DNA from 3 places in the Paenibacillus sp. MCAF9 genome. Region 3 is predicted to be linked to each of the others. Evidence: riboswitches for the same ligand, from Rfam matches in the RefSeq annotation. Region 3 holds a riboswitch; each other region holds the start of a gene.
What was found. Region 3 has a riboswitch for cobalamin ahead of AB4Z45_RS20605 (DUF4430 domain-containing protein). Riboswitches for the same ligand answer to the same signal wherever they lie in the genome.
Positions count from the first base shown of each region.

Region 1: another riboswitch for cobalamin. It lies ahead of metE (5-methyltetrahydropteroyltriglutamate--homocysteine S-methyltransferase); the one in region 3 lies ahead of AB4Z45_RS20605 (DUF4430 domain-containing protein).
Region 2: another riboswitch for cobalamin. It lies ahead of AB4Z45_RS20050 (DUF4430 domain-containing protein); the one in region 3 lies ahead of AB4Z45_RS20605 (DUF4430 domain-containing protein).

Region 1 is NZ_JBFREL010000004.1:298,291-300,557, reverse strand. Features, by position in the region: gene metE (5-methyltetrahydropteroyltriglutamate--homocysteine S-methyltransferase) at 1-994, opposite strand, end outside; cobalamin riboswitch at 1,144-1,337, opposite strand; gene kduD (2-dehydro-3-deoxy-D-gluconate 5-dehydrogenase KduD) at 1,482-2,237, opposite strand; gene AB4Z45_RS09360 (DeoR/GlpR family DNA-binding transcription regulator) at 2,242-2,267, opposite strand, start outside.
Region 2 is NZ_JBFREL010000013.1:111,275-113,541, reverse strand. Features, by position in the region: gene AB4Z45_RS20060 (ABC transporter permease) at 1-259, shown strand, start outside; gene AB4Z45_RS20055 (ABC transporter ATP-binding protein) at 256-921, shown strand; cobalamin riboswitch at 936-1,136, shown strand; gene AB4Z45_RS20050 (DUF4430 domain-containing protein) at 1,313-2,080, shown strand; gene AB4Z45_RS20045 (energy-coupling factor transporter transmembrane component T) at 2,073-2,267, shown strand, end outside.
Region 3 is NZ_JBFREL010000014.1:124,202-126,468, reverse strand. Features, by position in the region: gene AB4Z45_RS20605 (DUF4430 domain-containing protein) at 1-1,101, opposite strand, end outside; cobalamin riboswitch at 1,251-1,452, opposite strand; gene AB4Z45_RS20600 (methyl-accepting chemotaxis protein) at 1,600-2,267, opposite strand, start outside.

The DNA of each region.
Region 1 (2,267 bases), on a different contig from region 3:
GCACATGCAGCAGGCTGCATGACGATTGAATGATCGTGCGCTCAGCTGGAATGTATGCCGAAAGCTTTTGCAGCAATTCGAGCTTTTGCTTATAGTCTGAGCGCCAAATGTTGCGTCCATCTACAAGTCCGATACCAGCGAGCTTATCCTTCGGATAACCAAATTGCTCCAGCGACTTCAAGTTTTGCACTAAGCCATGAACGAAATCCAAACCGATCGCTTGTACCGGCAGAGCAACTACAGCTTCATAATGCTCAACCGCTTCAAAATACGTTTGAAGCATGATGTTAAGCGCTGGTGCTGCTTGGTTCAGCCTTGCATAAATAGATTCAACCCATTGCATCTCTTCCTCAGAAATCGAAGTAACAAGGATGGGCTCATCGATTTGCACCCATTGTACGCCTTCTTGCTCAAGCTCCTTAAGCAGCTGAGCATAAAGCGGTATAAACTGCTCAATAAGCTGCGGAAGCTGCTTGGCATCGTAGCCCTTCGACAGCTTGAGGAAGGTGTATAGACCGATAATGACAGGTTTACCTTCAATGCCAAGCTTTTCTTTGGCTTCGCGGTATGCAATCAGCGGACGGTTTTCCGTCAGTACCGGTGCAGCACCCGCAAGTTCCGGCACGATATAGTGATAGTTGGTATTAAACCATTTGGTCATCTCGCAGGCTTGTGCTTCCTGTGTCCCTCTCGCCATTGCGTAGTAGGTCTGTACGGGAACAGGACCTCCATCGTAGGAAAAACGCTCTGGCACAAGGCCAAACATCGCTGCAGTATCCAGCATTTGATCATACAACGTAAAATCATTAACAGGGATTAAAGAAATTCCTTTATCCTTTTGCAGCTTCAGGTTGTTAAGGCGAATGCTTTCAAGCGTTTGAAGGAATACCGTTTCGTCCAAATCACCTTTCCAAAAAGCTTCAAGCGCTTTTTTCCATTCCCGATTTTCGCCGATACGCGGATATCCAAGTACACTGTTTTGCAGTTTGCTCACGTTCATATTTCCTCCTAATAAATGTAATTATCATGAAATAAAAGCACAAAAAAGAGCGTCGTTACCTTAAAGAAGCAAAGGTAAAGACGCCCGGCGTTTTAATAAACAACGGTTCTGTCTTAACACCTCCCTATCTCCCGTAGGTAAAATCAGTGTCGTTCAAATAGGCAGGTCTCCTGGCTCCAGAATCATCATCGTAAGCTTGCCTTCCCAACCGGTTTAGATCAGTGGCGTTAGCGCTTAGACTCCTCTGTTACAGTGGCGGGACCGCGCCGGTTTTGCACCGGACTTCCCTTTTAAGCTCAAGCTATACCGCAAGAGCACCTATTTCCACTTATTTCAATTGTTGATCGCATTTTTTAGGATCACGAATAACTATACACGCAAAATAATAACCATACAATGGAAATCATTATAATATCAAAAAAAGACTTTCCTCCAAGCAGCCTGCGCTGCAAAAGGAAAGCCTTATTGGTTTTTTATACAATTACCTAACCAGCCAACCGCCATCAACAGCCAAGATATGGCCGTTCATATAATCAGAAGCTGAAGAGGCTAGGAACACCGCTGGTCCAATCAAATCCTGCGATGTCCCCCAGCGTCCCGCTGGTATGCGCTGCAAAATTTGAGCACTGCGAACAGGATCCTCGCGAAGCGCTTCGGTGTTGTCTGTACTCATGTAGCCTGGGGCTATCGCATTTACCTGCAAGCCTTTAGCTGCCCATTCGCTGGCAAGCGCTTTGGTAAGACCGGCAACGGCATGTTTGCTGGACGTATAGCCCGGAACATTAATTCCGCCTTGGAAGGTTAGCATCGACGCAATGTTAATAATTTTCCCTGAGCCCTGTTCAATCATATGTTTCCCAGCCAGCTGGGAAAGGAGAAATACAGAATTCAAGTTAACGTCGAGTACATCCTGCCAGTCCTCGTAGCTATGCTCTGCAGCTGGCGTCCGGCGAATGATACCCGCGTTGTTGACCAAAATATCGATGCGTCCCAGTTCTTCAACTGTACGATCAACAATTCCAGCAAGCTTCGTTCGGTCAGCAATATCGGTCTGAATTGTAATCGCTTTGCGTCCAAGCTCTCTTATCGCTGCTGCCGTTTTGTCAGCAGGCGTTTGGTTCGTGACAAGCGCGATATCCGCACCCGCTCGTGCTAATCCAAGCGCAATCGCTTCTCCAAGTCCGCGCCCTGCACCTGTGACGACAGCTGTTTTACCCGTCAAATCAAACAAACTCATCGGCTCAGCTCCTACCTTTAGTACGCTTCC
Region 2 (2,267 bases), on a different contig from region 3:
TTTCTTCAAAGTGGACTTGCCATTAATAAAAGGATCCATATTAGCAGGCTTCCTACTTACCTTTATGGAAATTATGAAGGAGCTGCCGCTGACGCTGCTGCTGCGCCCGTTTAATTTTGAGACGCTAGCGACAAAAGCCTATCAATATGCAAGCGATGAGCAAATTCATCAAGCTTCGGTACCGTCTTTATTCATAATCACGGTGGGAATGGCAACTGTTTTTGTTTATCATTGGTTGGGAGAGAAGAAATCCAGATGAACTTTTTTGAGCTGACTAACGTTTCTTTTAGCTATGATAATGGGAAAAAGAGTGTATTAGAAAACTTTACGATGCAAATGCAGAAGGGTGAAGTTGTTGGAGTGCTTGGTCAAAGCGGTTGCGGGAAAAGCACGCTGCTGCGGATTATTGCCGGGCTTGAGATTCCTGCCTCGGGACGTATTGCCGCTGGCGGCAGGGTTTTAGTAGATGATCAGCAGTTTATTCAGCCTGAGCAGCGCGGCATAGGCATGGTGTTTCAGGATTATGCATTGTTTCCTCATCTGACTGTCGGTCAAAATATATTATTTGGTTTACATCGATTATCAAGAAAAGATAGATTCAAACGGCTGGATGAAATGCTGGAGCTGATACAGTTAAATGATTTCGTCAAGCGTTATCCGCATGAGCTTAGCGGAGGTCAGCAGCAGCGTGTTGCTTTTGCTCGTGCGCTTGCCCCGTCTCCCTTGATGCTGTTGATGGATGAGCCATTTAGCAGTTTGGATTCTCACTTAAAGCAAAGCATTCGGGAGGAGCTGAAGCGTTTGCTTCACAAAGCCCAAATTACGTGTATGTTCGTCACCCATGATCAAGAGGATGCAGCTGCTATTTGCGATCGAATCATTCAAATCCCATATAGACAAACCCCAGCAATCCCGATATGATTGATTAAATAATCGCATAATTGAATAGAGAAGGTGCAAACAAAAGCATGCTTTTGTTTGCTTAATAGGGAAGTCCGGTTCAATGCCGGCGCGGTCCCGCCACTGTATGTGAAGAGTGATTCTCTGCAAATGCCACTGTCCGATTCAAGGATGGGAAGGTGTGAGAATCGCGTTGACGCACGAGCCAGGAAACCTGCCTTTTTTATTTTGTTTCTCATTCTTCGGGGGTAAAGAATGTGGAGGCGTAATCGTTTTGCAGGACGCATCATATATTTTAGTTATATACGGTTGCTATTCTTACATTCGACATGCAGATCCCCTAATAGAAGGGGGTCTTTTTTTTATTGTTAAGGTTTGTGTGAATGAGACAAAAAGGAGTAGAAAACAGACGATGGCAAAGATTTGCAAGAAATGGTTACCAAGCTTAATCATCCTATGGCTGTTTATTGGTTTATTAGCTGGCTGTGCCAGTCCGGCACAAAACGTTAATTCCAATACCAATCAAGTGCAAACCAGCAACGAAGGACAAGTGGGAAAAGAAGCGGAGAAAGCCGCTGATGAGCAGCCAACGAGTACTTCAGCATCAGAAACGGCAGAGGCAACGCAGTTGCCTAGCGAAGATAAAGATCAAGCGAAGGCAACTGACAACGCTGGCGATAAGCAAGTTACGCCTTCCCCGAAGCCGAAGCAGACAAATGAGCCGAAATTGGATGATCCAAAAACGAAGCCTACTGCTTCTGCGAAACCAAACAAAACAGATGGTACGACTACGACAAAGCCCGTCACGCCTGTTGCAACGCCGAATCCTGTGCAGACGGTTACGATTTCAATTGTCGCGGACAAGGATACGGGAACGGTGCTTGCTCCAACAGTCGTAGAGTTCAAGAAGGATGATACCGTTCTTGATGTATTGAAGAAAATTACGAGAAAAAACAAAATACAAATGGAATACAGAGGTGTTAAAGGCGGTGCTTATATCGAAGGCATCGACAATATTTACGAATTCGATTTGGGCGCGAAGAGCGGCTGGATGTACCGAGTAAACGGTGAGTTTCCTAACAAGGGCGCTGGGGTTTACAAGGTTAATGAAGGCGATGTTATTGAATGGTTGTACACGACTGATCTTGGCGAGGATATAGGAGCAAAATTCGATGAATAGTGCGTTCGGTTCGGTACATCCGGTTACGAGCTTCAGTTATTATGCTGGAGTCATTACATTCGGCATGCTCTTATTTCATCCTGTTTTCTTATTGACGTCACTTGCTGCGATTACGGTTATTATTGTCATTCATGGCGAAGGGAAGCGGCTGCTTAAGCTGCTTCCTTATTATGTTCTAATGGGCGGT
Region 3 (2,267 bases):
CAAAGCGGTCTTAAACGCATCCAACACTGTTGGCCTTTTAATTTGAGTGAAGTTTACCGGTTGCTTGCCATAAACAGAACCCGTAACGCCATCAACACTCATATTGACAGAAATAGGTTGTTTAATTTCCTCTAAACGATGCCATACCGTTTTCTGATATTTAATATCAAGTAAAGCAACAAGTGCCTGCTCAGTCGCCATTCCATTAGATCCGCCACTAAGTAGGTATTTAAATGATCCATCCTGAAGCTGGAACAAAGAGAAAGAATCGAGTACCGTTTTACCATTCACTGTCCAGGCATCAGACAAAATATCTTCGCCAATGGCCGTTATTCCGGTCACTACAGTGGATAGACTATTCGAGTTATTGTTGCTAAACATAATATGTTCTTGGTTTAGCTTTATCGTTTGTAAATAATTTTTCACTCTTTCAATTGCCGCTTGAACAGCACTATCGTCCTGATAGTTTCCAAGTGCTAGCAGACCCATCCCTGACATATCTGGATCAGACTTCGATCCGAAGTAAGCAAAGCCACCATCAGCCAGTTGCTTGCTTAGTAAAAAATCTACTGCTTTTTTCTTAGCAGCTGCATCCCATTTCCCAACGTTGCTGCCTAGCTTTTCGCCAGTATCAAGTGCAAGCATTGCCCACATATGTTTGTTTGTTGAACCAATTGCTCCCGTAGCAGCATCTTGCTGCGATGCCAGCTCGGCATACAGATTGCGATCTGTTTCCCACGCATGAGCAGGATCTTCGCCCATAGCAAGCAATCCGAATATGTAACGGATATGCTCAGTTCCTCCATTATCCGGTTTTAGTACCGGATTTGTAGGCTCCTGTGTCTCCCAGCTTGGCAGCTGCCAGTTGCCGTCGTTCAAATTCACGCCCGCGCCCCAAAGCGCTACGATTTCCACCCACGATGTCAACGGCTTTTTCTTGTTTTTATAATACTCAACCGTCTTATCAATCATCTCATTCAATGAAGCATTCGCAGAATGATCTGCCGCTTTACCTACTTGAGGTGCAAATAAAGTAAACACCAATACAAAACTTAAAATAGCAGGCAAACTCTTTTTCATAAATCTCTTAAAATTAAGCAATGTTTTCTCTCCCTTTAATCATTTTTGGCAACAAAAAAACATCTTTCCGTTTGTGGAAAGATGTTTGGATAAACACGTGCGCATGGAAGCATAGGAATCCACCTATTGCAAAAGCACGAATAAACATCTCCCTCCCATCCTCGTGAGAAATATAGAGCGCTCCTATGGCAGGTCTCCTGGCTTCGCTTCATTGCTTAGACGATCTCCTTCCCGTCATGATATGACAGTGGACAACATGATCGTCTGCTCCGCGATACAGTGGCGGGACCGCGTCGGATTTTGACCGAACTTCCCTATTAAGCTGCTTGTGAATGATAGATTCACGGCAGCACCATATTAGCTATTCTATGAAATTGTAAGTGCTTGTTTTGTGAATTGTATCAAATTTGAAAGGATTAGACAAAGGTTCTGACCGTTTTTTTTCAACTTGTACGATTCCCTATTCGATTTCATGCGCCTATGACTAGTATTTCATCATAAATCTACTTCAGCTCCAAATTACTCAATTTTGAATCTCTTAATCGAGCGCTGAAGCTCCTCCGAAAGCTCATTTACAGATGAAGCAAGCTGCTGCGTTTCAGCTGCGAGCTGATTTTGCCGCTCAGTGTCTGCTGCCGATTGCGCAGCATGAGTTGAAGTATCCTTGGCTACCTGCGCCATCGATTCAACGGAAGCGCTCACTTCCTCGCTGCCTGCTGCCATCTCCTCCGTTGAAGCAGATACGTCTTCAATTTGGGAGGCTACAAGGCGGGATTCCTTCCATATCGTGTCAAAAGATACCTTCAGCTCCTGAACGATGAGTAATCCTTGTTCCATTTCTTGCTCTCCTGCAGTGACCGCGCCAACAGCATCGGCAGTCAAGGCTAGCACCTCATTAATCGTTTCTTCGATATGGCCCGCATGAGCCGAAGCCTGTTCAGCCAGCTTTCTCACTTCACTTGATACTACTGCAAATCCACGGCCATACTCTCCTGCATGTGCCGCTTCTATAGCAGCGTTTAGAGCGAGCAAATTCGTCTGATTTGCAATAGCAGCAATCGTGCCTGCCATCTCTTGGATTTCGGATGAGCGCTCATTAAGCTGCCCGATCACTCTTGATATCGAAGCCGTTGCCGCGCCAAGCCGCTCCATTTGACCAACCGCATGATCCGATTTTTCATGGCCCA